3 regions of the Arthrobacter sp. 10N410 genome follow, and region 1 is predicted to be linked to each of the others. Evidence: riboswitches for the same ligand, from Rfam matches in the RefSeq annotation. Region 1 holds a riboswitch; each other region holds the start of a gene.
What was found. Region 1 has a riboswitch for S-adenosylmethionine ahead of metX (homoserine O-acetyltransferase MetX). Riboswitches for the same ligand answer to the same signal wherever they lie in the genome.
Positions count from the first base shown of each region.

Region 1 (9,754 bases):
ACGTCCGGCAGCACGGATTCGTCTCCTACGTCGAGTCGGCCCTGCAGGTCGCCGAGCTCGGCCACCGCTCCACCCAGCTGCCGATGCCGCGCTCCAGCTTCCAGGCCACCAGCATCTTCGCCCAGCTGGAGGCCGTCCGCCGCGCCGCCGGGATCGGGCTGCTGCCGAATTTCCTCGTCGTCGGCAAACCGGGGCTCGTACCGGTCCTGCCGGACGACTTCCAGCGGCAGCTGCCGATCTGGGCAGTTGCGAGATCGGAATCGCTGCGTTCGGCGCCGGTGCAGGCCGTCGTGGCGGCCGTCCGGGCCGAGATCGCCGAACGCCAGGATGTGCTTGCCGGCTGAGCCCGGCGCGCTGCGGAGGCCGCCACAAGATCCCCGGATGACAGCAGCCCCCGTCCCCGCAGCGCGGGAACGGGGGCTGCCTGTTCGTTGGGTTGTGCAGCTGCGTGCTGGTTACCGCTTACCGGCGGCCAGCAGATCGGCGGTGCCCTGGGCGTCGGCGGCGTCGACGTCGTGCAGGGAGATGCCACGGGTTTCCTTGAGGAAGAACACCGCGACGGCCGTGACGGCGCAGGCGATGAGCAGGTAGATGGCCACCGGGACGGAGGACTTGTACTGGCTCAGCAGCGCGACGGCGATGATCGGGGCGAGCGAACCGGCCACGATCGAGGTCACCTGGTAGCCGAGCGAGACGCCGGAGTAGCGCATCCGGGTCGGGAACATCTCGGCCATGATGGCCGGCTGGCCGGCGTACATCAGGGCGTGGAACAGCAGTCCGATGATGACAGCGGCAAGGATCATGAAATCGTTGCCGGTATCCATCATCGGGAAGGCGAAGAAGCCCCAGGTGGCGCCCAGGACGGCACCGGCCATGTAGACGGGCTTGCGGCCGAAGCGGTCCGAGAGACGGCCGACCACCGGCACCGCGGAGAAGTGGATGAAGTGCGCCACGAGCAGGAGCAGCAGGATCCGGGCGGTGTCGGCGTGGACAACGGTCTTGAGGTAGGTGATCGAGAAGGTGACCACCAGGTAGTAGAGGATGTTCTCCGCGAAGCGCAGGCCCATGGCGGTGAAGACGCCGCGGGGGTAGCGGCGGAAGACCTCGGCGACGCCGTAGCCCTTGTTCTCCGTGACAACTTCCTTTTGTGCCTCGAGGAAGATCGGGGCGTCGCTGACCTTGGTGCGGATGTAGTAGCCGACGACGACGATCACGGCGGAGAGCCAGAACGCGACGCGCCAGCCCCAGCCAAGGAAGTCCGCGGAAGACAGCACGGAGGACAGGATGAACAGCACGGCAGTGGCGAGCAGGTTGCCCAGCGGGACGGCGGACTGCGGCCAGCTGGCCCAGAAGCCGCGGGACTTGCTGGGGCTGTGCTCGGCGACGAGGAGGACGGCGCCGCCCCATTCACCGCCGACGGCGAAGCCCTGGGCGAAGCGCAGGAAGACCAGCAGGGCCGGGGCCCAGTAGCCGATCTGCGCGAAGCCCGGGAGGCAGCCCATCAGGAAGGTCGATACGCCGACCAGGATGATGCTCAGCTGCAGCAGCTTCTTGCGGCCGAACTTGTCGCCGAAGTGGCCAAAGACGATGCCGCCGATCGGGCGGGCCACGAAGCCAACCGCATAGGTCAGGAACGCGGCGAGGATGCCGTCCAGTTCCGTTCCGGAATTGGGGAAAAACATCTTGCCAAAAACCAGGGTGGCGGCGGAGGCGTAGAGGAAGAACTCGTACCACTCCACTACCGTGCCGGCCATGGAGGCCGTTACTACCTTCTTCAGGCCGGACGTCTTGACGTCGGGCTCCTCTGCGCGCCTTGCGGCGGCGTTTTCCGTGCTCATGCGAACTCCTTCGGTGTCGTCGTCGACACCCTGTGGACCATTAGGTTGACTACGTGTGTGTGAGTTGGAACACACGGCGTCATTCTCCACGAGTATGGACTTCGATCGAGGCAAGCTCAACGACTAATCGCGCAGAGTGCGTCTGCAAAAATGCACACACGGCGGTGCCGGCTAGGCGAAGAAGTTGCCCCGGAGCTGCTCGCTGAGCTGGCCGATTTCGGTCAGGAAGCCGTCGTGGCCGATCGGGGCCTCGATGACGTGCACGGGGACCTCCCCCGGCAGGGCGTCGGCGAGCTCTCGGGATTGGGCGGGAAAGTACAGCCGGTCCGAGTCCACGGCCGCCACGAAGAACTCCGCGGTGGCCAGGGAGACGGCCTGCTCCAGGCTTCCCCGGCCGCGGCTCACGTCGTGGCTCATGAGCGCCTCGGTGATGGCGATGTAGCTGTTGGCGTCGAAGCGTCGCACCAGCTTGTTGCCCTGGTGGTCCAGGTAGCTCTCCACCTGGTAGCGCCCGCGGCCGGCCAGCGACCCGGCCTCCAGCGGGGCCTCGGCCGCCTGGGCGTTGCGTCCGAAGCGCCCGTCCAGCTCGGCTGCGGAACGGTAGGTGATGTGCGCGATCCGGCGCGCGAGGGCCAGTCCGGCGTGCGGTTCCGGGCCGCCGTAGTAGTCGCCGCCGTTGAAGTTGGGGTCCTGGCGGATTGCCAGGGTCTGGGCCTGGGCGAAGGCGATCTGTTCGGCGGTGCTGCTGGCGCCGACCGAAATCACGGCGCAGCGCTGCACCCGCGCCGGGTAGGTCACCGCCCACTCCAGCGCGCGCGCTCCCCCGAGCGAGCCGCCGAGCACGGCATACCAGCTGCTGATCCCCAGCGCGTCGGCGAGCCGGGCTTCCGCCGCGGTGCTGTCCCGGAGGGTGACCAGCGGGAAGCGCGAGCCCCAGGGCCGGCCGTCCGGGGCCGGCGTGGAGGGCCCGGTGGAGCCGTAGCAGCCGCCGAGGATGTTGATGGAGACCACGAAGTACTTGTCCGTGTCCACCGGGGCGCCGGGGCCTGCCAGTTCCTCCCACCAGCCCGGTTCCTCGCCGGCGCCGCGGGTCACGTGGGTGTCGCCGGTCAGGGCGTGCTCGATCAGCACCGCATTGGAGGCATCGGCGTTCAGCGTCCCCCAGGTCTCGTAGGCGAGGGTGACCTCAGGCAGGGTGGCACCGGATTCAAGGGCCAGGGAACCGATCGGGAGGTACTGCACCGTCCCGTCGGAACCAGCGCCGTCGGAACCAGCGCCGTCGGGAACAGTGGAGGGTTTGCTTTCGGGTACACCCGTGCGGGTGACGGCAATCGTCATGTGAGGACCTAACTTCGCGCTTGCCCGCCGTCAGCTGACCGGCAGGCCAGGTCTTCACCCGGGGCACCCCGCCGCAAATGGAGGGTTGCCGGCCAGCAAGCCGGGGCTGTCACTGGCACTCATGACCTGCGTCGATTCTACGAAACACGGCCGCGCAAGCGCGAAGATTGTGACGGCTGTGTGACAGCCGGACCCGTCAACACCGCAGTTTCCCCACCTTTGACAGACGCGCCCGGCGGGTCGCCCCGAAGTGTCGGCGATTCCCGGGGCCATCCCCGCAAAGGTGGGGAAAGTCGGCGTGCTGCGTGACCTCAGGCGTTCTTGGCCGCCCGGAAGCCGGCATCGAGGTCCGCGATGATGTCGTCGATGTGCTCGAGGCCCACCGAGAGCCGGACCAGGCCGGGATTGACGCCGGCGACCGCCTGCTGCTCCGGCGAGAGCTGGCTGTGCGTGGTCGACGCCGGGTGGATGACCAGCGAGCGCACGTCACCGATGTTCGCCACATGGGAGTGCAGTTCGAGGGCGTCGACGAAGCGTTTGCCGGCCTCCGCTCCCCCTGCGAGGTTGAACGCGACGACGGCGCCGGTCCCCTTCGGGCCGTACTTCCGGCCGCGCTCGTACCAGGGGCTGGACGGCAGCCCGGCGTAGGCGACGGATTCGACGTCGTCCCTGGCTTCCAGCCATTCGGCCACCCGCAGGGCGTTGGCGACGTGCCGTTCCACCCGCAGGCTCAGCGTCTCGATCCCCTGGGCGATGAGGAAGGCGTTGAACGGCGAGACGGCCGAACCGAGGTCGCGCAGCAGCTGGACCCGGGCCTTGAGGATGAAGGACAGGTTCGCTCCCAGCGCCCCGTCCGCCCCGAGGTCGCGGGCATAGACCAGGCCGTTGTACGTGGGATCCGGGGTGTTGAAGCCGGGGAAGCGCTCCGGGTCCTTGCCGAAGTCAAAGTTGCCGGAGTCGACGATCACGCCGGCAATCGCGGCACCGTGTCCGCCGAGATACTTGGTGGCCGAATGCACCACGATGTCGGCGCCCCACTCGATCGGGCGGATCAGGTAGGGGGTGGAGAGGGTGTTGTCCACGATCAGCGGCACCCCGGCCCGGTGGGCGACGTCTGCGACGCCTTCGATGTCCAGCACGTCCTGGCGGGGGTTGGAGACCACCTCGCCGAAGAACAGCTTGGTGTTCGGCTGCACGGCATCGCGCCACTGCTCAAGGTTGTCCGGGTCCTCCACGAACGTCACGGAGATACCGAACTTCTTCAGCGTGTGGGCCAGCAGGTTGTAGGTCCCGCCATAGAGGCTGGGGCTGGCGACGACGTGGTCTCCTGCCTCGGCGATGTTGAGGATCGCGAAGGTTTCGGCGGCCTGGCCGGAACTGAGCAGGAGCGCCCCAAGGCCGCCCTCCAGGCTCGCGACCCGCTGTTCCACCGCGTCCTGGGTGGGGTTGCCGATCCGGGTGTAGATGGGGGCGAGCTCGGCGAGCGCGAACCGGTTGGCGGCGCTCTCTGCACTGGGGAAGACGAACGACGTCGTCTGGTAGATCGGCAGCGACCGCGCGCCGGTGGCGGAGTCCGGCTCCTGGCCGGCGTGGATCTGGCGGGTTTCAAAGGACCAGGCGTTGGACATCGGAGAGCTCCCTAATGACTGGGCACAGGCCGCCCCTGGCCTCTGGGGCCGGAACGGCTCTGGCGCCGCGCTTGCCTGCCGGCGGACGCCGGCGGGCCAGGTCTTCACCCGGGGCACCCCACCGCGCAAGGAGGGTTGCCGGCCAGCAAGCCGGGGCTCGATGCTGGCGCTCATGACCTGGCTTCAGTCTACGAACGCGCCATTACGCCTGGATAGCTTTGTGACGAAAATGAAGAACGGCCCCACCGCCGCCCGGCGCACGCCCGGGAGCCGGAAAGTGCCGTGGTTCTGGCCGGGCAAATCCGCGCGGTGAGCTCCGGAAAATGACATCCCATCACGGTAAGGGCAGCCTAAGCTGAGAGCTCCATCACAAAGTGCCAAGATGAGGGCATGCGCATGGATCACGTCTCTTACGCCTGTGAACAAGATGGCCTGGCTGCCACCACCGAACGTATTGCGACCGCCCTCGGGGTCGAAGCCGTCAAGGGCGGAATACACCCCCGGTTCGGGACCCGCAACATGATTATCCCGCTTGCCGGGCACAAGTACCTCGAGGTCGTGGAGGTCCTGGACCACCCGGCCTCCGACAAGGCGCCGTTCGGGCAGGCAGTCCGCGCCCGCTCGGCCGCCGGCGGTGGCTGGATGGGCTGGTGCGTCGAGGTTGACGACCTGGCACCGTTTGAGGAGCGGCTGGGCCGCTCCGCCGTCAACGGCAACCGCAAGTTCCCCGACGGCCGCGAACTGGTCTGGAAGCAGATCGGCATCCTGGGCCTGATCGCGGATCCGCAGGTCCCCTACATGTTGAAGTGGGAAGGCGACCCCGCCCTGCACCCGTCCAACGCCTATGAGAGCAATGTGAAGATGTCTGCCCTCACGATCGCGGGCTCGGCCGAGCGGGTCACCGAGTGGCTGGGTGAACCGGTCGAGAAGCCGCTGGAGGACGTGGACGTGAACTGGCTGGCCCCTCACGGGACGCCGGGAATCCTGTCCGTCACCTTCGAAACCGATTCCGGAGCCGTCACGATCTGACGCTTCCTGCCCGAAAAACTTCGGCCGCCAGCAGCGGGTGCCAATGATGCCACCCACCGCTGGCGGCCGAAACACTTTAACCCGTTGCCGTCGGCGGGCCCTTGGGGCGACGCGGGTGTGTGGGCTCAGCCCAGGCCGATTGACTTGCCGAAGAGGCTGAATCCGACGAAGGCCACGATGTCCAGCAGCGCATGCGCAATCACCAGCGGCATCACCCGGCGCGTCTTCGTGTAGATCAGCGCGAAGATGACGCCCATGATGGCGTTGCCGATGAAGGGCCCGAAGCCCTGGTAGAGGTGGTAGCTGCCGCGCAGCATCGAACTGGCGAAGATCGCCAGCGGCATGCCCCAGCCGAACTTGCCGAGCCGGTCCAGCAGGTAGCCCACCACGATCACCTCCTCCACGATCCCGTGCCGGATCGCGGAGAGGATGAGGACCGGCACCGTCCACCAGTAGGAGTCCAGTGCGCTGGGGATGATCGCCGTCGTGATCCCCAGCGCCCGGCCGGCCGCGTAGAGCCCGAGCGACGGTATGCCGATCAGGGCGGCGAGGCCGAGGCCCTGGAGCAGGTCCTTGCCGGGACGGGCGAAGTCGAAGCCCAGCTTCCGGAACGCCGAGGTGCCCGTGCCGGCGGCCATGCCGGCGGGCCGGAGTTCGGTCAGGAAATAGATCACCAGCACCACCGGGACCAGGGCGAAGATGATGTCCAGCAACTGGTACGTGAGGTCGAAATACTCCCGGCTGCTTTGCGAGCGGTTCAGCGTGGAGGTGCCCTGCGCCAGCGGCGCCCGGGTCATCTTGTCCAGCAGCTGCACTACCGAGTACACCGCCGACTGCCCGAGGGACAGGCCCAGGACAATCCAGACTTCTAGCCGCAGCCGACGGCGGGAGGGAACCAACATGGTTCTATCTTGCCTGCCGTTGCCGGGAGTTGACTGCACGTGCCTATGCTTGGGCTGTGAGTGCGCCCGGGAAAATCATCATGATCCGGCATGGCCAGTCCGCCGCCAACGCCGACACCTCGATCTACAACCGGGTGCCCGATTACCGGATCCCGCTGACCCCGCTCGGCGTCGAGCAGGCCGCGGCCGCGGGCGAGCAGCTGCGGCGGGAGCTGGACGGGCAAAGGGTGTGCGTCTACGTCTCCCCCTACCTGCGGGCCTACCAGACCCTCGAGGCGCTCCAGCTGGGCTCCCTGATCGAACGCGTGATCGAAGAGCCGCGGCTGCGCGAACAGGACTGGGCGAATTTCCAGATCGCCGGGGACATCGAGGACCAGAAGGAGCTCCGCAACGCCTACGGCCACTTCTTCTACCGGTTCCGGGAAGGCGAATCGGGCTCCGACGTCTACGACCGGATCTCCTCGTTCATGGAGACCCTCTACCGGCACTGGTCCAAGCCGAACTATGCGCCGAACGCCTTGTTCGTGACGCACGGGCTGACCATGCGGCTGTTCTGCATGCGCTGGTTCCACTGGTCGGTGGAGTACTTCGAGTCGCTGAACAACCCGGACAATGCCGAAATCCGGACCCTGCTGCGCACCCGGCAGGGCAAGTACGAGCTGGACAAGCCGTTCAGCCAGTGGGAGGACCGCCGGGTGGACGAGACCGTGCTGGACGCCCCGCCTATGTTCTTCTAAGGGATGTTCTTCCAGACGCTGTCCGGGGCGGGCCTCAGGGCGATGACCTGGTGGAACTTCCCGCTCGCGCCGGTCTGATCCGGTGCTTCCTCCGCCCGGACCAGTTCCACGTTCGCCAGGCCCTGGGCGGCCAGGAACCCGGACAGCTTCGCCGCCACGTCCTGCCACACCGCGTCCGCCGCGGCGCCCGGCTCCAGCTGGAGCCGCACCCGCAGCGCCGCCGGACCGGACTGGACCAGCTGGCAGCGGTGGACGCCCGGCGCGTCGTCGATGGGGGCTGTGATGGCGAGGGGCAGGACACTCACCGTGCCGCCGCGGCCGTTGTCCAGGTGCAGGACGTCATCGTGCCGGCCGGCCACCCGGATGGCGGGCAGCGGGTTGCCGCACTCACAAGGGCCGGGCTTGGCGACGACGGAGTCACCGAGGTCGTAGCGGATCAGCGGCTGGACCCGGTTGGCGAGATTGGTCAGCAGCACCGTGTGGGACGGCTCCCCCGGGGGCGTGGGACCGTAGTCCTCCTCGACCGGTTCCAGGATGACCCAGTCACTGTTGACGTGCAGCCAGCCGCGGGGGCAGTCCAGGGCGATCGGGGTGAACTCGGAGGCAGCGTAGACATTGTGCACCGCGCCGCCCAGCGCCGCGGCCAGGCGCTCCCGGTCCCCGACGGATTCGCCGCTGGACTCCACAATCACGGGCCGGATGTGCAGCCGGCCCGCGTCCTGTTCCTCGGCCAGCAGTTCGAGGGCGCTGGGGTAGGCCACCAGCAGGGCCGGGTCGAAAGCGTTAAGCGCCTGCACCAGCGTCTCCAGCGGTTGCTGCACGGAGAACATGCGGTAGGCCCGTCGGCGGCCCCGGCTGCGGCGCCGTTCGGACTCGAGCCAGACGGCCCCGGCGAAGTGGCCGCCGGTGCCCAGCACCGCGGCGGCACGGATTCCCCGCCGCAGCATCGCGAGCAGCCGGCGGGCGTCGAGGGCGGTCCCGACGATCCGAACGCCCTGGGCCCGGTAGCAGGCGACGGCGGCCTGGTCGTGCACGAATAATCCGGGGTGGCCCGTGGTTCCGGAGCTGGTGCAGGCGAAATAGCGGCCGCGGTAGCGAGTGCCGACCAGGGACGGGTCGGCGACGAAGCCCTCGAGGTCCGCCCGGGTGATGGCCGGATCGGTCACCCAGTCGTCGAAGCGTGCCATCAGCTGCGACTTCGTGACCGGCGGCAGGTCCCGGAGCGGGATGTCCTCGGCCGGGAGGCCGCGGTAGAGCTCCCGGTAGAACGGGGAGCTCGTGCGGGCATGGGCCACGAGGGCGGCCAGCCGGGCGTCCCGGCGCCGGGCCAGGGCCGGCACTCCGCCGCGCTTGGCCCGCACCAGGTCGATCATGGTGGCGAGTTCCCTGGCGAAGCCGGTCATGGCGTTCCTCCTTGGCCTCCGGTGCGCGCCGGTCAGCGGGCGCGGACCCCGGCGCGCCAGACGGCGTGGGTGAGCGGCATGCCTGGCCGGTATGCCAGATGGGTGGCGGACGGGGCGTTGAGCAGGTGCAGATCCGCCCGGTTGCCCACGGCGATGGAGCCGACCGCCCGCTCGCCGTCGACGTCGTTCCCGGACTCCCGGCCCAGCGCCAGCGCACCGCCGTACGTCGCCGCCCGGACGGCTTCGTGCACGCTGAGCCGCATCTGCAGCACGGCGGTGGTGACGCAGAACGCCATCGAGCTCGTATAAGAGGTGCCGGGGTTGCAGTTGGAGGCGAGCGCTAGCTGGACGCCGGCGTCAAGCAGTTCCCGGGCCGGAGCCAGCGGCTGCCGGGTGGACAGGTCGCAGGCCGGCAGGCAGGTCGCGACGGTGCCGCGCTCGCCCGCGCCGGCCGCTGCCTCCCAGCCGGACCAGCTGTCGGCGAGGGCGTGGACGTCCTCGCGGGAGAGGTAGTTGACGTGGTCCACGCTCGCGGCGCCGAACTCCACTGCCAGCCGCACCCCGGGACCCTCGCCCAGCTGGTTGCCGTGCACGCGCAGGCCCAGTCCGGCGTCCCGGCAGGCCTGGAGCACCCGGCGGGACTGGTCCTCGTTAAACGCGCCGCGTTCGCAAAACACGTCGGCCCAGCGGACGTAGGGCCGGACCGCGGCGAGCATTGGTCCGCAGACCAGCTCCGTGTACTCCTCCGCGTCGAGGCCTTCGGGTACCAGGTGCGCGCCGAGGTAGGTGACCTCGTCCGCGACGGTGGAGGCGATCCTCGCGCTGCGGGCCTCGTTCTCCACGTCCAGGCCGTAGCCGGTCTTGGTCTCCAGGTAGGTG
Region 1 is NZ_JBFTIP010000009.1:17,196-26,949, reverse strand. It holds gene AC1DB8_RS15475 (LysR family transcriptional regulator) at 1-344, shown strand, start outside; gene AC1DB8_RS15470 (MFS transporter) at 456-1,838, opposite strand; gene metX (homoserine O-acetyltransferase MetX) at 2,010-3,176, opposite strand; SAM riboswitch class IV at 3,188-3,303, opposite strand; gene AC1DB8_RS15460 (bifunctional o-acetylhomoserine/o-acetylserine sulfhydrylase) at 3,488-4,804, opposite strand; SAM riboswitch class IV at 4,867-4,982, opposite strand; gene AC1DB8_RS15455 (VOC family protein) at 5,195-5,833, shown strand; gene AC1DB8_RS15450 (CPBP family intramembrane glutamic endopeptidase) at 5,959-6,735, opposite strand; gene AC1DB8_RS15445 (histidine phosphatase family protein) at 6,816-7,472, shown strand; gene AC1DB8_RS15440 (phenylacetate--CoA ligase family protein) at 7,469-8,875, opposite strand; gene hutI (imidazolonepropionase) at 8,908-9,754, opposite strand, start outside.

Region 2 (9,754 bases), on a different contig from region 1:
CCCATTCCCGGCCGATCTTGCGGTGCCGCGGGTTGTTGTAGGACGGTTCGATCAGGTTCTGCGACCCGGTGAAGGCGACCTCGCCGTCGATCACCATGATCTTGCGGTGGTTGCGCAGGTCCGGGCGGCGCCACTGGCCGTGCACGGGCCGCAGCGGCAGCATGGGCCGCCAGCGGATCTTGCTGGCCTTGAGCCGGGCGATGAGCTTGCTGTACCCCTTAATCCGCAGGGTGCCCAAGTGGTCGAACAGGAGGCGGACTTCGACGCCGCGCTCGGCGGCCTCTTCCATCGCCGTCAGCAGGTCATCCGTGATGTGGTCCGAGCTGAGGATGTAGAACTCGGCGTTGATAAAGGACTCGGCTTCGCGCACCGCCGCCGCCATCGCCTTAATCGAATCCGGGTAGCCGGGCAGGAGCTCCACGTGGTTGCCGTCCACCATGGGCAGGGAACCGAGCGTCTTGTTCAGCTCCGCTGCGGAGGACACCCATTCCGGGCCCTCGTACTTGCTTTCCACCATGGCCAGTTCCGACGTGCCGGCCCGCACCCGGGTGTTCACCGCGTCCTGCTGCGCCCGGCGCTTGCGGGAGAGCCGGAAGTTGCCGAAGAGCAGGAAGAGGACCACGCCCACGGCCGGAACGAAAAAGATGATCAGGAGCCAAGCCATGGCCGTGGTGGGGCGGCGGTTGCCCGGGATGATGCCGAGGGCAACGACCCGGATACCGAGGTCGATGACGGTCAGGATCAGGATCACCCAGGACGGAAGTGACCCCGCCAGCGAAAATGGCCACAGCACAGGCAAACCCCTCAAGCTCCAGACCCGCGGAACAGTTCCGGAACGGGCAACCCGCACAGCTTATCCCGACCCGGGCCGCACTAAGCTGAAGGCATGACTACCCCCGCCTCTGTTCCGGCCCGCGCGACAGTGCTGGTGTTCCTCGATCCCGCGTTTGAGAAGGGCCGCGTCGCCGACTCGTCCAAGCCGCAGCTGATGGCCACCGACCAGGGTGCCACCCGCGGCGACGGCGTTTTCGAGTCGCTGCTGGTGGTGGGGGGACGCCCGCGCAAGCTGCAGGCCCACCTGACCCGGCTGGCCGGCTCGGCGCGCGCGCTGGAGTTGGACATCCCGGCGGAGGACGCCTGGCGGCGCGCGATCGAGACCGCGGTCAGCGAATACCGCGGCCGGGCCGCCACGGCGGTCGGAGCCGCCGGCGACGGGGCCGGCGGAGCGGACGAGGTCGTGGTGAAGCTGCTCGCCAGCCGCGGCGTGGAGGGCGCGGCCACGCCGACGTGCTGGGTGCAGGCCTCGCCGCCGCCGGAAGCCGGCCGCCGGCAGCGCGAGACCGGCATCGACGTCATCCTGCTGGACCGCGGCTACGACAGCGAGGTGGGCGAACGCGCCCCGTGGCTGCTGCTGGGCGCCAAGACCCTGTCCTACGCGGTCAACATGGCGGCGCTCCGGTACGCCCACCACCAGGGCGCGGACGACGTCATCTTCACCTCCGCCGACGGCCGGGTCCTGGAGGGCCCGACGTCGACCGTGCTGCTGGCGCACCTGGAGACCAGCGACGACGGCGCGGGCGGCGTCCGCACCGTGCGCCGGCTGATCACCCCGCAGCTGGACAGCGGAATCCTCCCGGGCACCTCGCAGGGCGCCCTGTTCACCGCGGCCAAGGCCGCCGGGTGGGAGCTCGGCTACGGCCCGCTGGTACCTGCCGATCTGTACGACGCCGACGCCGTCTGGCTCATCTCAAGCATCCGGCTCCTCGCCCCGGTGAACCACATCGACGGCAAGGAGATCGGCACCCCCGAACTGCGGCGGCAGCTCACGGCCGAGCTCAACGAACTGTTCGCCACGATCGAGTAGGAGCCGGCCGGTCCCGGGTGATGCTGCTCCGCCCCCGGAAAGGTGCCATGCCAGCGTCCGCGTGACTTAACATGACGACGCCGCCGGTGCCGCCGGCGTCGTAAGTGCTACGTTTTTGGGGAGTAATGAGACCCGGCGCCAAGCCCTGACTGGCCGGTCGGCAACCCTCCCTTTCGCGGCGGGGTGCCTCAGGTGAATACTCGGCATATCGACCATTCGAGCTGCAAGCGTGAAAGTAAGGAGATCCGTCGTGCCCGACGCATCCGCACCCGCTGTGCCCGCCACAGCCCCCGCCCAATCCCCCGCCGCACCCGGACCCGCCGAGGAAAGACTGGCGTACCGGCTGTTCACCGGGCCCGATGACCGCAGCTTCTGCGAGCGCGTTTCGGCCGCCCTGGCCGAGGGCTACGTCCTGCACGGCAGCCCCTCCGCCACCTTCAACGGCAGCACCGTGATCGTGGCCCAGGCCGTCGTGCTGCCGGCCGCGATCGCGAGCGCCGACGCCGCCGTCGCCAACGCGGTGGATGAGCTCGACGGCGCCGAGTTCACCGGCGAGGGCCACGCATGAGTTACGCCGGAGACCTGAGCCCGCAGGAAGCCTGGGCCAAGGTCGGGGCGGGCGCCATCCTGGTGGACGTCCGCACCGAGGCGGAATGGTCGCAGATCGGCGTCCCGGTCACCGGGGCCGGCACCGAAGACCGGCAGGATCCGCTGTTCGTCCAGTGGACCCTGGCCGGCGGAGCCCCCAACCCGCACTTCCTGGAGCAACTGCAGCGGCAACTCCAGCGGCAACTGCGGCAGCACGCGCCTGGCGCCACGGCGGCCGAGCTCATCTTCCTGTGCCGTTCCGGCGCCCGCTCGGTCGCCGCCGCGAACGCCGCCACGGCGGCCGGCTTCACCGCCTACAACGTCCTCGAGGGCTTCGAAGGCGAACCGGGCCCGACCGGCGCCCGGACCGTGAACGGCTGGAAGAACCACGGCCTGCCGACCAACCTGGAAAGCACTAAGTGAGCTTCAATCCCGATGCCCAGGGCTGGAGCCCGGACACCCAGGCCGTCCGCGGCGGACTCGACCGCACCGGGTTCCAGGAAACCACCGAACCGATCTTCCTGAACTCGGGCTTCGTCTACGAATCCGCCGCCGCGGCTGAGCGCGCCTTCACCGGCGAGGACGAACGGTTTGTCTATTCCCGCTACGGCAACCCCTCGGTGGCCACCTTCCAGGAACGCCTCCGGCTGTTGGAGGGAACCGAGGCGTGCTTTGCGACGGCGTCGGGCATGTCTGCGGTGTTCACCGCTCTCGGGGCATTGCTGGGGGCCGGCGACCGCGTGGTCGCCGCCCGCTCGCTCTTCGGATCCTGCTTCGTCATCCTCAATGAGATCCTGCCGCGCTGGGGCGTGGAGACAGTCTTCGTGGACGGCCCGGACCTCGAGCAGTGGCGGTCGGCGCTGGCCGTGCCGACGACGGCCGTGTTCTTCGAATCTCCCTCGAACCCCATGCAGGAAATTGTGGACATCGCCGCCGTGAGCGAACTGGCGCACGCCGCCGGTGCGACCGTGGTGGTGGACAACGTCTTCGCCACTCCCCTGCTGCAGCGGTGCGGGGAGCTGGGCGCGGACGTGGTCGTGTACTCCGGCACCAAGCACATCGATGGCCAGGGCCGGGTGCTCGGCGGCGCGATCCTGGGCACCCGGGAATTCATCGAGGGCCCGGTCAAGCAGCTCATGCGCCACACCGGCCCGGCATTGTCCGCCTTCAACGCCTGGGTGCTGAGTAAGGGACTGGAGACGATGGCCCTGCGGGTGAACCACTCGTCCGCCTCGGCGCTTCGGCTGGCCGAATGGCTGGAGGCCCAGCCCGCGGTCAGCTGGGTTAAGTACCCGCTGCTGCCGTCCCACCCGCAGTACGAGCTGGCCGCCAGGCAGATGAAAGCCGGCGGCACGGTGTTGACTCTGGAGCTTTCGCCCTCGCCCGGCCGCTCCGCCAAGGAAGCCGCGTTCGCGCTGCTGGACGCGTTGCGGATCATCGATATTTCCAACAACCTCGGTGATTCAAAGTCCCTGATCACGCATCCGGCCACCACCACGCACCGCGCCATGGGCCCGGAGGGGCGCGCGGCTATCGGGCTGAGCGACGGCGTCGTGCGGCTCTCGGTGGGGCTGGAAGACGTCGAGGACCTGATCCGCGACCTCGGGCAGGCGCTCAAGCAGGTCTAGCCCCGGCGCACCCGCGAAAGCACGGGGGCCGGTTCTGACATTCCCTCGGCGTCCGCACCGTGCATCGTGACCCGCACGGCATGGGCGACGACGGCGGCCAGGCCGGCGTCGTCGGAGGGGGTGTCCAGCCCCGGAGCGCAGAGCGCCTGGCGCTGCAACTGCGAGCCCGTGCCGTGCGCCAGGACGCGGTCCACGCCGCGGCGCACCAGGTCCAGCTCCCCTTGCTCCGCTAGGACGGGGGCCACGAAGTCGACCAGGGCGTGCGCCACCTCGCCGGCGGGAGCGGGACGGAAGCTGCCGAAGTCCAGCAGCTCGCCGCGCAGCCCGCAGTTGCTGGCCTGCCACGCGGCCATTTTTAGCAGGACCGTCGGCACCGGGGCCGGATCCACACCGTCGCGCCACTCCCGGCTGGCGGACTCCACGAGGGCGCGCACCAGCACCGCGATCAGCGCCGCGTCCTCCGCCCGCAGGCAGACATCCGCGACCCGGACCTCCACAGTGGGGTGGTGCCGGGCCAGCCGGGCATCAAAATAGATCATCCCTTCGTCGAACAGCACCCCGCTTTCCAGCAGCCTCGTGACCACCCGCCGGTAGACCGGAAGGCTCCCAAATATCATGGAGGGCCCCGCCGCCGGCCAGCGGTTCCAGGCCTGGGTGCGGTAGCTTTCGAAGCCGGTCTCCGTCCCGTTCCAAAAGGGTGAGTTGGCGCTGAGCGCGATCAGCACCGCCAGTTTGTCCCGGATCCGGTCGAGGACGGCGACGCCCTCCTCCGGGGACTCGATGAAGGTATGGACGTGGAAGCCGCACGTCAGCTGCTCCTGCACCGTAAGGCCGAAGCGCTTCTGCATGGTGGCGTACCGCGGGTTGGGCGTCGTGTGGGTGGCAGCTGCCAGCGGCGATGTGGCCAGGGCTGCCACCCGGGCTCCGTGCATCCGGGCTACGCGGCCCGCGAAAGCCCGGGACTGCCTGATTTGCTGGAGCAGCGCGCTGTGGTCAAGGCAGGGCACGGTCTGGGTCTCGATCTGCTCCAGCTTGAGCTCGAAACTGAAGCCCGAGTCATCGTGGTTCGGATCCGCGGCAGACGCCGCGGCCGCTGCCGCGGTGGCGGGTTTCAGTCCGCGCAACAGTGCGTCGGCCAGTGCCAGCGGGACCCCGGTAACGGGATCCACGATCAGCAGTTCCTCCTCTACGCCAAAGGTGCGCATGCAACCATTGTGCGTCAGCACCCGCCCCGGCGCGCTACCCCAAAATCGCCGCTCAGACGATTCAGTCCTGGAAATACTCGATCTTGGCGCCGATGGTGTTAAGCCGCTCGGCCAGGTCCTCGTAGCCGCGTTCGATCACGTAAATGTTGCGCAGCTCTGACACGCCCCGCGCGGCGAGCATGGCCAGCAGCAGGCAGGCAGCCGGGCGCAGGGCCGGCGGGCAGCCGACTTCCGCGGCCCGCCACTTGGTGGGCCCGTTGACGTAGATCCGGTGCGGATCCAGCAGCTGGACCTGGGCGCCCAGCTTGTTCAGCTCGGTCAGGTAGATGGCCCGGTTCTCGTAGACCCAGTCATGGATCATCGTCTGGCCGTGGGCGTTGGCGGCGATGACGGCGAAGAACGGCAGGTTGTCGATGTTCAGGCCGGGGAACGGCATCGGGTGGATCTTGTCCGTTGGCGCCCGCAGCTCGGAGGGTTTGGTGGTGACGTCCACCAGCCGGGTGCGGCCGTTGCGGGCAAGATACTCCGCGGATACCTCCAGCCGCTGGCCCATCTGCTCGAGGGTCGCCAGTTCGATCTCCATGAACTCGATCGGGACGCGGCGGATCGTGACTTCGGAGTTGGTCACGATGCCGGCGGTGATCAGGCTCATCGCCTCGATCGGGTCCTCGGACGGGAAATACTCGATGTCTGCGTCGATCGACGGGCGGCCGACGATCTTCAGCGTCGTGGTTCCCACGCCGTCGATCTCCACGCCCAGCATCTGCAGGTAGAAGCAGAGGTCCTGGACCATGTAGTTTGGGCTGGCGTTGCGAATGATGGTGGTGCCGCGGCGGTGGGCGGCGGCCATGATGGCGTTTTCGGTCACGGTGTCGCCGCGCTCGCTCAGGACGAAGGAACGGTCGTGGCCGTCTGCGGGCGGTGCCTGCACGCTGTAGAAGCCGGACTTCGCCTCGACGCTGAGGCCGAACTGGCGCAGGGCCTGCATGTGCGGCTCCACGGTGCGGGTGCCAAGGTCGCAGCCACCGGCGTAGGGCAGCCGGTATTCGCTGGACTCATCGAGCAACGGGCCGAGGAGCATGATGACGCTGCGGGTGCGGCGGGCGGCCTCGACGTCCATCGAGTCGAGGTCCAGCACGGCCGGTCGGCGGATCTGCAGGTCGTTCGCGTCGAGCCAGGTGCACTCGACGCCGATGCTGGTCAGGACCTCCACGATCCGGTTGACCTCTTCGATCCGGGCCAGCCGCCGCAGGACGGTGGTGCCGCGGTTGATGAGACTCGCGCACAGCAGCGCGACGCCGGCGTTCTTGCTGCTGTTGACGTCCACGGCGCCGGAGAGCGTGCGGCCGCCCTCCACCCGCAGGTGGGTCATCTGCGGCCGGCCGACTTTGACGATGGCGCGGCCGAAAATGGATTCGAGCCGCTCAATCATTTTCAGGCTCAGGTTCTGCTTGCCCTGCTCCATCCGGGCGATGGCGCTCTGGCTGGTTCCCAGCTCGGCCGCGAGCTGTCCCTGGGTCCAGCCCTTCTCGCCGCGGGCGTCCCGGAGTACGGCGCCGACATATTCAGCAGTCTGTTGAGTCATATGCAATAAATATCACGGATGAGCTATTTTGACGGGCCAAATCCCCAGAACTGCAATAAAGCTCACAGAATATCCATCTCGTGCGATATGTAGCGGCTACTGCTGGCCGAGGAACACCATGTTCCACGTCCCGGCAGCGACGGCTGCGGCCACGGCGGCACCTGAGATCAGCAGGCCCCCGAGAACCACCCACGCGTCCAGCCGGCTGAACGTCGCCTTCCGGGCCCAGGTCCGCTGCGCGCCGCCAAAGCCCCGTGCTTCCATGGTCACGGCGAGCCGGGAGGCGCGGCGGACGGCCTGGACCATCAACCCGAAGCTTTGCCCCAGCGTGGCCCTGAGCCGCTGCACCGGGTTTCCGTGCGAGCCGACACCGCGGGCTCGCCGGGCCATGCCGATGGTCTGCCATTCCTCGGCCATGAGCCCCACCAGCCGCATCGCGGCCAGGGTGCCGAGCACGAAACGGTGCGGCAGCTTCGCCTGCTGCGCCAGGGCGTCGGCCAGGTCCGTGGGGTCGGTGCAGCTCATCAGCAGCACCGCCGGTAGCGCGATCGCGAGGCCGCGCAGCAGGAAGCCCAGCCCGAGCTGCAGCGAGCCCTCGCTGATGGACCAGACGCCGACGTCGAGCAGTATCCTGCCGTGGTCCGGGGCCAGGATCGCGGTGCTCCAGCCGCCCACGGCGGCCGCGAGGATCAGCGGCCAGCCGCGCTGCCAGAGCAGGGCCAGGGTCAGGCCCGCCAGCGGGAACAGCAGCAGTTCGAAGGCGAGCGCCACGGACGCGGACACCCAGTCGATGGACAGCGCCAGCGCGACCGTGATGAGCACGACGCCGGAGAATTTCGCCAGCGGGTTGGCGCGGGTCAGCAGAGCGTGGTTTCCGCGCAGGGTCAGGGCGTCCCTCATGGCGCCGCCACCCCCGGATTCGTCCTGCCGGGTAGTCCCGGCGCGCCCGACTGCGGTGCGCCGAGCTTCAGCTCGGTGCCGCCCAGGACCTCGCTGAACTCCGCGTCGTGGGTCACCGAGACCACCGCGGTCCCGGCGTCGAGAAGCTCGGAGAGGAAGGAGGCCAGTTCCGCCCAGGTGTTGGCGTCCTGGCCGAAGGTGGGTTCGTCCAGCACCAGCACCTGCGGGTGGGCAGCCAGCACGGTGGCCACGGAGAGCCGCCGTTTCTCGCCGCCGGAGAGCGTGTAGGGGTTGGCATCCACGAGCTCGCGGAGCCGGAGCCGTTCCAGCAGCTCCTCGACCCGTTCTTCGCCGCGGCCCAGCTGACGGGGACCGAACATCAGTTCGTCCAGCACCCTGCCGGTGACGAACTGGTGCTCGGGTTCCTGGAACACCGTGCCGATCCTGGCGATCAACTGCTGGGCCCTCCATTTGTACGGATCGATGCCTGCGCCGGCGCTCAGCTCGGTGGTGGCGGACACCGCGCCGGAGACCGGGGAGAGCAGGCCTGCCAGGGTCAGGGCGAAGGTCGACTTCCCGGAACCGTTGGGGCCGGTGACGGTCAACGCCTGGCCGGACCGGACCCGGGCCGTGATGCCGGACTGCACCGGGACGGGTGTTACCGTGCTGAAGCCCCGCAGCAAACCGGTGCGGCGGGGCCGTTCGCGGGACACGGCCAGTTCCTCTGCGGCCAGCAGCAGCTGGCCGGCCCCGGCGTCCCCTTCCGGTCCTGTTCGGCCGCGGCGGGCCCGGGTGGCGGGCACATGGCCCGGCACCCAGACGCCGGCGGAGATGAGCATGTCCCGCGCCTGCTCCAGGACCAGGTCCGGGGGCCCGTCCAGCAGCACGGCGGAGTCCGTGGCGGATCCGGGCTGCAGCACGACGATCCGGTCCACAAGGTCTTTCCAGACAGCAACCCGGTGCTCCACCACCACCAGGGTGGCCCCGGTCTTGTCCAGGCACCGTCCCACGGCGTCGCGGACCTCCAGGACACCGGCCGGGTCAAGGTTGGCGGTGGGCTCATCGAGGAGCAGCAGCCCGGGCCGCATCGCGAGGATCCCGGCGAGCGCCAGCCGTTGCTTCTGGCCTCCGGAGAGCGACGACGTCGGGTGATGCAGCGGCAGGCCGCCCAGCCCGACGTCGTCGAGCGCCTCCCCCACCCGCCGCCAGATGTCCGCCGGGGGCACCGAGAGGTTTTCGGCCCCGAAGGCCACGTCGTCGCCGAGCCGCGACAGCACCACCTGGGTCTCCGGGTCCTGCTGCATCAGCCCGGCCCGCCCGCGCCGGGCCCTGGGCGGGGCTCCGTCGATCAGCAGGCTGCCGGTCTCATCGGAGTCCTCGGCATCAGCGGAAGCAGCAGCGGACGCGGCTGCCGCAGTGCTGTCCCCCAGCACACCGGCCAGGGCGTGCAACAGCGTGGACTTGCCGGCGCCGGACGGGCCCAGCAACAGCACGCGCTCGCCCGGACGGATGTCCAGGTCCAGGCCGCTCACGGCGGGCCGGGCCCGGCCGGCGTGCCGCCAGCCCCAGCCGCGGGCGCTGACCGCGGCCGGGCGTACGTCGTCGACAGACCTCATGCGTGTGCGGGCATCAGGAGAAGACGGGTTCCGATGCCGCCTTGCGGGACCCGAACGAGGCCAGCACCCCGGTCTTGGCCAGGCCGCGGGTGGCGAGCCAGGACAGTCCCCCGGCAATCACCGCTCCGGAGATGGCGCAGAAGATGATGTAGGCGAGCTTGTCACCGGTTTCGTACGCGATGTTCCAGCCCCAGGGCAGGAAGGAGTCGTTCAGGCCGCAGAACAGGCCCGCACCGGCACCGGCCAGCAGGGACACCGGAAGGTTGAACTTCTTGTACAGGAACGCGGCAAAGATGAGTTCGGCGCCCAGGCCCTGCAGGATGCCGGAGATCAGCACGGTGGTGCCGTACTGCGAGCCCATGATCAGC
Region 2 is NZ_JBFTIP010000001.1:41,780-51,533, reverse strand. It holds gene cls (cardiolipin synthase) at 1-793, opposite strand, end outside; gene AC1DB8_RS00225 (aminodeoxychorismate lyase) at 887-1,864, shown strand; SAM riboswitch class IV at 1,986-2,100, shown strand; gene AC1DB8_RS00220 (DUF1737 domain-containing protein) at 2,115-2,432, shown strand; gene AC1DB8_RS00215 (rhodanese-like domain-containing protein) at 2,429-2,875, shown strand; gene AC1DB8_RS00210 (O-succinylhomoserine sulfhydrylase) at 2,872-4,080, shown strand; gene AC1DB8_RS00205 (glutamate--cysteine ligase 2) at 4,077-5,285, opposite strand; gene AC1DB8_RS00200 (UDP-N-acetylglucosamine 1-carboxyvinyltransferase) at 5,347-6,870, opposite strand; gene AC1DB8_RS00195 (energy-coupling factor transporter transmembrane component T family protein) at 6,967-7,770, opposite strand; gene AC1DB8_RS00190 (ABC transporter ATP-binding protein) at 7,767-9,386, opposite strand; gene AC1DB8_RS00185 (ECF transporter S component) at 9,400-9,754, opposite strand, start outside.
Region 2: another riboswitch for S-adenosylmethionine. It lies ahead of AC1DB8_RS00220 (DUF1737 domain-containing protein); the one in region 1 lies ahead of metX (homoserine O-acetyltransferase MetX).

Region 3 (9,754 bases), on a different contig from region 1:
GCAATGACTGGCACCACCCCCACCGCTGCAGCCCCTTCCCTTCCGGCCGGCGGCGGTCCGCATTGGCGTGCGCCCTTCGCCGAGCGTCCCGTCGACGCCACCGTCACCGTTCCCGGCTCCAAGTCCCTGACTAACCGGTACCTGATCTTGGCCGCCCTCGCGGACGGGCCGTCCAAGCTCCGTGCTCCGCTGCACTCCCGGGACTCGGCCCTGATGATCGAGGCCCTCCGGCAGCTGGGGGCCACCATCACCGAAGTGCCCGGCGACGGCGCCTACGGCCCGGACCTGGACATCACCCCCATCGCCCCGGATGCCGCTGCCGCGGACACCTCAATCGACTGCGGCCTGGCCGGCACGGTGATGCGCTTCGTGCCTCCGGTCGCCGCGCTGCACCGCGGCCGCTCAGCATTCGACGGCGATCCCCACGCCCGAAACCGGCCGATGGGCACCATCATCGAGGCACTGACCGGTCTCGGCGTCGCCGTTAGCGCCCCCGACGGCGGACCGGCGTCGTCGTTGCCGTTTTCCGTCCAGGGAACGGGAGAAGTCCGCGGCGGCCACCTCGTCATCGACGCCAGCGCCTCGTCGCAGTTCGTTTCCGCCCTGCTGCTCGCGGGAGCCCGCTTTACCGAGGGACTCCACCTCGAACACGTGGGAAAGCCCGTACCGAGCCTGGACCACATCAACATGACGGTCGCCGTGCTGCGCGGCGTGGGCGTGGCGGTCGATGACTCGGTGCCGAACCACTGGGTTATTTCCCCCGGCCCGATCCGCGCCTTCGACCAGCGGATCGAACAGGACCTCTCCAATGCCGGGCCGTTTCTCGCCGCGGCCCTCGCCACCCGCGGAACCGTGCGGATCCCCAACTGGCCGGCCGGGACCACCCAGGTCGGCGATCTCTGGCGCGGCATCCTGGCCACCATGGGCGCCACCGTGACGCTGGAGCACGGCACCCTGACCGTGAGCGGCGGCCCGGAGATCAAGGGCGGCGACTTTGACGAAACCAGCGAACTCGCCCCGACCGTGGCAGCCCTCTGTGCCCTGGCCACCGGCCCCTCCCGGCTGAGCGGCATCGCCCACCTCCGGGGCCACGAAACCGACCGGCTTGCCGCCCTCGTCGCGGAAATCAACCGCCTTGGCGGGGACGCCGAAGAGACCCCCGACGGACTCATCATTAGGCCGGCGAAGCTGCACGGCGGCGTCGTGCACAGCTACGCGGACCACCGCATGGCCACCGCGGGCGCAATCCTCGGTCTCGCCGTCCCGGACGTGGAGGTCGAGGACATCGCCACCACGGCCAAGACCATGCCCGGCTTCCCGCAGCTGTGGGGGGCCATGCTCAGCCAGGCAAGCACCGCAGACAAGGACGCCGCCGGTGGCACGCAGCACTGACTCCTGGGACGAATCCGACGTCCGGATCCGCCCCAACAAAAAGGGCTCCCGCCCCCGCACCAAGGACCGGCCCAGCTACGACGACGCCGTCACCGGCCGGATCGTCACCGTGGACCGCGGACGCTACACCGCCGTCGTCGGCGAGGGCACCGCCGACGAACGCAAGATCATCGCGGCGCGGGCCAGGGAGCTGCGCCGCAACCCCGTAGTTGCCGGGGACTTCGTCTCGCTCGTCGGGGACGTCAGCGGCGAACCCGACACCCTGGCCCGGCTGGTCAAGATCCAGGACCGCAGGACGCTGTTGCGCCGCAGCGCGGACGACACGGACCCGATCGAACGCGCCGTCGTCGCCAACGCCGACCAGCTCGTCGTTGTCGTGGCCGCAGCCAACCCGGAACCCCGCACCGGCTTCATCGACCGCGCTCTGGTGGCCGCCTACGACGCCGGCATCGAACCGCTGCTGCTCGTCACCAAGGCCGACGTCAAGGACCCCGCCGAGCTGCTGGCCAACTACCAGCACCTGGATTTCCCGGTGATCATCTCCAAAACCGCGGATTCGGCCGCCTCCGGCATCGACGCCCGCTCCGATGACGGCCTGTCCGCCCGGCTGGACAAGGCCGCCGTGTCGCAGCTGCGGGACTACCTCGACGGGAAGGTCACCGTCATGCTGGGCCACTCCGGCGTCGGCAAATCCACCATGGTGAACGCACTCACCGGCGCCGAACGGGCCACCGGCGGCGTCAACGCGGTCACCGGCCGCGGCCGCCACACCTCCTCCTCCGCGCTGGCGCTGAAGGTCAGCGATGCGCCTGCGGGCAGCTGGATCATCGACACCCCGGGCATCCGCTCCTTCGGCCTGGCCCATGTGGACCCGGACAGGATCCTGCGTTCCTTCCCGGACCTGGCGCCCGGCACCGATGACTGCGAGCGGGGCTGCAAGCACGACGCCACCGCCGTCAATTGCGGCGTGGACGCCTGGGTGCAGGGCGGCCACGCGGGCCCGTCCGGCCCGGCCCGGCTCGCGTCGCTGCGCCGGCTGCTGGGCACCGATCCGCGGCTGGAAGCGCAGGACACCAAGGAACTCGGCAGCGTCTCATAGCCGCGTCTACTTGGCGGCAGCGACGTGGCCTCCCGGTCCGCGGCGCGTTTTGACGGTAGTTTGGAAGCATGAGCCAACCAGCTTCGAGCTACAACGATGACCTGCGCCTTGCCCATGTACTGGCAGATTCCGTAGATTCCCAGACCATGAGCCGCTTCAAGGCGCTCGACCTTCGGATCGAGACGAAGCCGGACCTGACCCCCGTCACCGACGCGGACAAGTCCGCCGAGGAAGCCATCCGCGGGCAGCTGTCCCGCTCCCGCCCGCGCGACGCCGTCCTGGGCGAGGAGTTCGGCAGCTCCGGCCACGGTTCGCGCCGCTGGATCATCGACCCGATCGACGGCACCAAGAATTTCGTCCGCGGCGTCCCGGTCTGGGCCACCCTGATCGCCCTCGTCGACGAAGGCGAACCCGTGGTGGGCGTCGTCAGCGCCCCCGCACTGGGCAAGCGCTGGTGGGCCGCAAAGGGCGCCGGCGCCTACATGGGCCGCTCACTGGCCGCCGCGACCCGGCTGCGGGTCTCCAACGTCTCCCGGCTCGCCGATGCGTCACTGTCCTATTCGAGCCTCGGCGGCTGGAAGCAGCGCGGCAACCTCGACGAGTTCCTCGGACTCACCGAGGAGGTCTGGCGTACCCGCGCCTACGGCGATTTCTGGTCCTACTGCCTCGTGGCCGAAGGCGCCGTCGACATCGCCTGCGAGCCCGAACTCAACCTCTACGACATGGCGGCGCTGGTCCCGATCGTGACGGAGGCCGGCGGCCGCTTCACCTCGCTCGAGGGAGAGGACGGCCCCTTCGGCGGCAACGCGCTGGCGACCAACTCGATCCTGCACTCCGAAGTCCTCAAGCGCCTCAACCCGGGCCTCGACGACCTGCTCTAGCCGGCCACGCCCGAGGCAGCCCGTAACACTACGCTTCATATTCCGCCCTCCCTTTTCCGTGCGACCGGCCATGTCCTAGGCTCGAAGCAGGTCACGAGTGCCAGCGCAAAACCCCGGTTTGCTGGCCGGCAACCCTCCATTCGCGGCGGGGTGCCCCGGGTGACGACCTGGCCGGTCCGGAGCGGACCCGGCAAGCGCGGATCCCCTGTGTGCGGGGTCCTTTTCGAGCGAGGTCCCATGACGACTGCCACCATCCCCACCCACACCACCAGCGCCGGCGGCCCGGAGTTCACCGACGCACGCTTCGACGCCGCCCGCCGGCCACTGTCCGCGGTTTCCGGCGCCGAAATCCTGGCCCCCCTGATCCAGGGCGGCCAGGTCCGGTACGCCAACCTGGACTACGGAGCCTCCGCCCCGGCGCTGTCCGTGGTGTCCGCCTACCTGAACGAGATCCTGCCGTACTACGCCAGCGTGCACCGCGGCGCCGGCTACGCCTCCCAACTGAGTACCTCGGTGTACGAAAACGCCCGGAACATCGTCCGCGGGTTCGTCGGCGGCCGTCCGGATGACTCCGTGATCTTCACCCGGAACACCACCGACGCACTGAACCTGCTGGCCGGCTGCCTGCCCGTCGACGACGGCCGACACACCGGCGAGGTGCTTTACCTCGACATCGAGCACCACGCCAACCTGCTGCCCTGGCAAAACGTCCCGCACCGCAGCGTCGTCGCGGCGCCCACCCTGGCCGGCACCGTGGAGCGGCTCCGGGCGGAACTCGCCCTCGGCGGAGTAAGCCTGCTCGCCGTGACCGGCGCGTCCAACGTCACCGGCGAAATCCTGCCGATCCGTGAGCTGGCCGCGCTGGCGCACGAATTCGGCGCCCGGATCGCCGTCGATGCGGCCCAGTTGGCCCCGCACCGCCGCATCAACATCGCCGCGGACGACGTCGACTACCTCGCCTTCTCCGGCCACAAGCTCTACGCCCCGTTCGGCGCCGGCGTGCTGGTGGGCCGGCCGGACTGGCTGGACGCCGGCACCCCGCACTTGGCTGGCGGCGGCGCAGTACGGGACGCACGACTCGACGCCGTCAGCTGGACCACCGGGCCGGCCCGCCACGAGGGCGGCTCCCCCAATGTCCTGGGCGCGGCCGCGCTGGCCCGCGCCAGCCAGGTTATCGAGGCGCTGGACGAGCAGCAGTGGCACGCCCACGAGGACGCCATCCGTTCCTTCCTGGTCGAGGGGCTGGAGCGGATCGACGGCGTAACGGTCCACCACATCTTCGAGGACACCGGCCGGGAAGGCGGCCCCGGGACGATCGGCGTGGTCAACTTCTCGGTCGCCGGTTACGACGCAGGCCTGGTCGCCGCATACCTGTCCGCGGAGCACGGCATAGGCCTGCGCGACGGCCGGTTCTGCGCCCACCCGCTGCTAAAACGGCTCGGCCTGCCCGCCGGTTCGCTCCGGGCCAGCTTCGGCCTCGGCTCACGGCTCAACGACGCGCAGCGGCTGCTCGCCGGGCTCCAGGAGCTGCGGCGGAACGGCCTGGGCTGGGACTACGTCGTGGACGCCGGACGCTGGGTGCCGGCCAACGACACGCGCAGCTATCCGCACTGGGCGCCGAACACGCCTGGCACCGCTGGCGCAGCCCCCTGCTCCGTCGACTGACCGGCAGCGCAGCCCGGGCCGCGTGCGGTAAATTCGACAGGTACGCACCAGAGCTGCCGAAGGAGATCGCACGTGGCACGCGGCGGCCCCAAACTGCACCACCCCGGACTGCAGGGTGGCCCAAAACTGCAGCACCAGCGGCGGCGGGAGCTCGGGCAGAGCTTCCAGGACGGCGGCGAGCACTACGACCGGGTCCGGCCCGGCTATCCGGCGGATTCGGCCGATTGGCTGATCCCGGCCGGGGCCCACGACGCCGCCGACCTGGGCGCCGGGACCGGTAAGTTCACGGCGCTCCTGGTCCAACGGGGGCTCAGGACCGTGGCCGTCGATCCGTCCCCGGACATGCTCGACCAGCTGCGCCGCGCCCTCCCGGAAGTCGCCGCCGTCGAGGGTACCGCCGAACACACCGGGCTGGCTTCGGGGGCCTTCGACCTGGTCACGGTGGCCCAGGCCTGGCACTGGTGCGATCCCCTGCTGGCCAGTACCGAGGCGGCTCGGATCCTGCGGCCGCACGGCGTTCTCGGCCTGATCTGGAACCAGCTCGACACCTCGGTCCCCTGGGTGCACAGGCTGTCCCGGATCATGCATGCGGGGGACGTCCACAAGCCCCACTTCACGCCGCCGCTGGGACCGGAATTCATCGGGCTGGAGAGTCATCTCACCCGCTGGGAGGATCCAGTAACCACGCAGGACGTCATGGAACTGACCAAATCCCGCAGCTACTACCTGCGGGCAGGCGAGAGCACCAGGGCCAAGGTGCTCGCTAACCTCGACTGGTACCTGCACGAGCACCTAGGACACACTGCCGGGCAGCTCCTGCCGCTTCCCTACCTGACGCAAAGCTGGCGTGCCGTCAAAGCCTGAGGTTCCCGCATTGCACTGACCACGCCGCGGCGCCTATTATTTCGGTGTGCCTAACTTATATTTGTAGGCACTCAGGAACTTCTTGGGAGCCCGCAGTGCTGGACGTAGCCGGACACGAACCCCTGCCCGCGGGGAAACCGCCTGCCCGCAGGATCAGGGGTAGCCGCCGGGCTTTGCTGGGCCTGCTCGGCCCGGCGTTCGTGGCTGCCATCGCCTATGTGGACCCCGGCAACGTCGCCGCCAACCTGACGGCCGGGGCACAGTACGGTTATCTGCTCGTCTGGGTCCTCGTCGCCGCCAACGTCATGGCGGTGCTGGTCCAGTACCAGTCCGCCAAGCTCGGCATCGTCACCGGCAAGAGCCTCCCGGAGATCCTCGGCGAGCGGCTCCGGCCGGCCTGGCGCCGCGCCTTCTGGGTCCAGGCCGAGATTGTGGCCGCAGCCACCGACCTCGCCGAGGTGGTGGGCGGCGCGGTGGCCTTGTACCTGCTCTTCGGCCTTCCGCTCCCCCTCGGCGCCGTCATTGTGGGCGGCATTTCGATGGCCCTGCTCGCCGTGCAGAGCCGCAACCAGCAGCGCCCCTTCGAGTTCGTCATCATGTTCCTGCTGGGCATCATCACCGTCGGGTTCCTGGCCGGACTGTTCATCAGCCCGCCGGATCCGGGCGGGTTCGTGGCCGGGCTTGTGCCTGGCTTCCAGGGCCCGGACACGGTGCTGCTGGCCGCGAGCATGCTCGGTGCCACGGTGATGCCGCACGCCATCTACGTCCACTCGGCGCTCTCCCGGGACCGGCACCGCCCGGATCCGCATCTGCATGTCCCGCCGCACGCCATTGCCCGGCTGATCAAAGCCACGCGCTGGGACGTCGTCGCGGCGCTGGCCGTCGCCGGCATCGTCAACATCGGAATGCTGCTGCTGGCCGCGTCCACGCTGGGCGGTGAAGACGGCACGGACACGATCGAGGGTGCCCACGCCGCCATCACAGCCAACCTCGGCCCGGTGGTCGGCGTGGTCTTCGCCGTCGGCCTGCTTGCCTCCGGCCTGGCCTCCACCTCGGTGGGCTGCTACGCCGGCGGAACCATCATGCAGGGCCTGCTCAAGATCCGCATTCCGCTGATGACGCGACGGGTGCTGACCCTGGTCCCCGCCGTCGTCCTGCTGGCCGTCGGCTTCGACCCCACCTGGGGGCTGGTGCTCAGCCAGGTTGTGCTCAGCTTCGGGATTCCGTTCGTGCTGGTCCCGCTCGTGGTGCTGACCAGCAGCAAGCCGCTGATGGGCCGGTTCGCGGACGGCATGACCCTGCGGGTGGCCGCCGTCGTCAGCGTGATCCTGGTAGTGGCGCTGAACCTGGTCCTGCTGTGGCTCACCTTCACCGGTGCCGCCGGACGGTAGGCTTGGGGCTGTGAAGACCAGTCCGCCCTCCTCCTCCATTGAGGACTACGTCAAGGTCATCTACTCCTTCACGGAGTGGCAGGACAAACCCATCACCTCCACCCAGCTGGCCCAGCGGCTGGGCGTCGCGAATTCCTCGGTCTCCGAGATGGTCCGCAAGCTCAAGGACCAGGGCCTGGTGGACCACAAGCCCTACAGCGCCGTAACCCTGACCGAGGACGGCGTGCGGCTGGCCCTCTCCATGGTCCGGCGGCACCGGCTGATCGAGACCTTCCTGGTCCAGGAGCTCGGCTACCGCTGGGACGAGGTCCACGACGAGGCCGAGCTGCTTGAACACGCCGTCTCGGACACCTTCATCGAGCGGATGTCCGCCAAGCTCGGCAACCCGGTCCGCGACCCGCACGGCGACCCCATTCCGGCCGAGGACGGCTCGGTCCTGATGCCGCCGGCCTACCGGATGAGCGAGCTCGACGACGGCCACACCGGCCGGATCACCCGGATCAGCGACGAAAACCCCGAGCTGCTGCGCTACCTCGCCGCCGAACAGATCGACCTGGACTCCGACGTCGAAGTCCTGGGCCGGAAGCCCTTCGGCGGCCCGCTCGTGGTCCGCATCGGCGCCCGCGGCGAGCTGCGCGAAATCGACCTCGCCGACGAGGTGGCCTCCGCGCTCTGGGTGCACAGCGACGCGGCCCATTCCGGCTGCAGCGTCGAGGGGCGCTGAATGGAAGCGTTGGATGCGGAGCGCCGCCCGGCAACGGTCGCGACGGTTCCCGGCTGGCGGGCATGGGCGGCAGTCGCCGTCGGCGGCCTGATCGGAACCGAGCTGCGCTACGGCGCGGGGCTGGTCTTCCCCGAGGCGGCAGGCGCCGTGCCGTGGACCACGCTTGCGATCAACGTCCTGGGGAGCTTTGTCCTGGCCGCCCTGACCACCATCTGGATTGCCCGGCCGCGGACAGCTTTCTGGCTCCGGGCGGGCCTCGGCCCGGGGCTCCTTGGCTCCTTCACCACCTTTTCCGCGCTGGCCCTCGCCGTCGACCAGCAGATTCGCGGCGGCTTCCACGCCGTGTGGCTCGCCTACCTCGGCTTGTCGCTGGTCCTGGGGCTCGGCGCGGCGGCGGTCGGCTGGAAATCGGGCAAAGCGCTGGCCGACCTGAGCGGCAGGGCACAGTGACCGCCGCCCTGCTGGTGGGGGTCTTCGGAGTGGCCGGCGCCCTGGCCAGGTTCGCCGTCGACTCCTGGTTCGCCCACCGGCCTGGACCCCACCCGCACTGGCCCTGGGCCACCCTGGCCGTCAACGTGGCCGGATCCTTCATCATCGGGCTGTCCCTCGGGATGACGCCGCACCTTGGGCTCGGCCCCGAGTGGCAGACGGCGGTCGCCAGCGGCCTGGCCGGAGGCCTGACCACGTTCAGTTCCTGGACCACGGCCACCATCCGGCTGGTCAGCGAAGCGCGCTACCGGGCCGCCGCCCTGAACGTGGCCGCGAACCTGGCGGCGGGGCTGGCGGCGGCCGCCGTCGGCATCGCGCTGGCCGGCTAAGCCGGCTGGGTAGGGGCGTCCCCTCCCCCACTGTCCGCGGGTTCCCTCGGCGGGTTCCTGATCCCGACGGCGGACGCCGCAGCGCCCGCGACGAATAGCGCGGCGGTGACCGCCGCCGTGCCGTGCAGGCCCGACGTCGTGATCACCGGTCCGGTGATGAGCCCGGCAAAGGCGATGGTCACCAGGCCCGCGATGCGGGCGACGGCGTTGTTGACGGCCGAGCCGATCCCTGCTTCTTCAGGATCCACGGCACCCAGGATCGCGGAGGTCAGCGGCGCCACTGTCACGGCCAAACCGAGTCCGAAGACCACCAGCCCGGGAAAGACCTGTCCGAAGTAATCCAGCGGCAGGCCGATCCCCAGCATCATCAAAAAGCCCGCCGCGCACAGCAGCGGCCCGGCCGTCATGAACCAGCGCGGACCGAAGCGGCCGGAGAGAGCCCCGATCTTTGCGGAGAGCAGGAGCAGGATCAAGGTGGAGGGCAGCAGGGCGATGCCGGCTGCGGTGGCCCCCAGAGCGGCGACCTGCTGCAGGAAAAGCCCCAGGACGAAGAACCCAAGGTTCAACGCCCCGTAGATCACCGTGGTGGCGACGTTGCCCCAGCCGAAGTTGCGGATGGCGAAAAGCCGCAGCGGCATCATCGGCGCCGGGGTCCGCCGCTCGTGGAGCAGGAACCCGGCCAGGCCGGCAATCCCAAGGACCAGCGGCAGCCAGACCTGCGGGGCGCCCCAGCCGAGGCTCCCGCGTTCGATAAAGGCGTACACGACGCCGCCCAGGCCGATGATCGCCAGGACGGTACCCGTGACGTCGATCGTGCTGCCGGGCGCGCGTCCCAGATCCAGTTCGCGCAGCTTGCGCAGGGCCGGCCACACGGCAACCGCCGGGACGATGTTGAGGAAGAAAATGACCCGCCAGGTGAA
Region 3 is NZ_JBFTIP010000001.1:931,059-940,812, reverse strand. It holds gene aroA (3-phosphoshikimate 1-carboxyvinyltransferase) at 4-1,392, shown strand; gene rsgA (ribosome small subunit-dependent GTPase A) at 1,376-2,491, shown strand; gene hisN (histidinol-phosphatase) at 2,560-3,372, shown strand; SAM riboswitch class IV at 3,462-3,575, shown strand; gene AC1DB8_RS04415 (aminotransferase class V-fold PLP-dependent enzyme) at 3,610-5,037, shown strand; gene AC1DB8_RS04410 (class I SAM-dependent methyltransferase) at 5,110-5,901, shown strand; gene AC1DB8_RS04405 (Nramp family divalent metal transporter) at 5,997-7,292, shown strand; gene AC1DB8_RS04400 (metal-dependent transcriptional regulator) at 7,303-8,016, shown strand; gene AC1DB8_RS04395 (fluoride efflux transporter FluC) at 8,017-8,466, shown strand; gene AC1DB8_RS04390 (fluoride efflux transporter FluC) at 8,463-8,834, shown strand; gene AC1DB8_RS04385 (MFS transporter) at 8,831-9,754, opposite strand, start outside.
Region 3: another riboswitch for S-adenosylmethionine. It lies ahead of AC1DB8_RS04415 (aminotransferase class V-fold PLP-dependent enzyme); the one in region 1 lies ahead of metX (homoserine O-acetyltransferase MetX).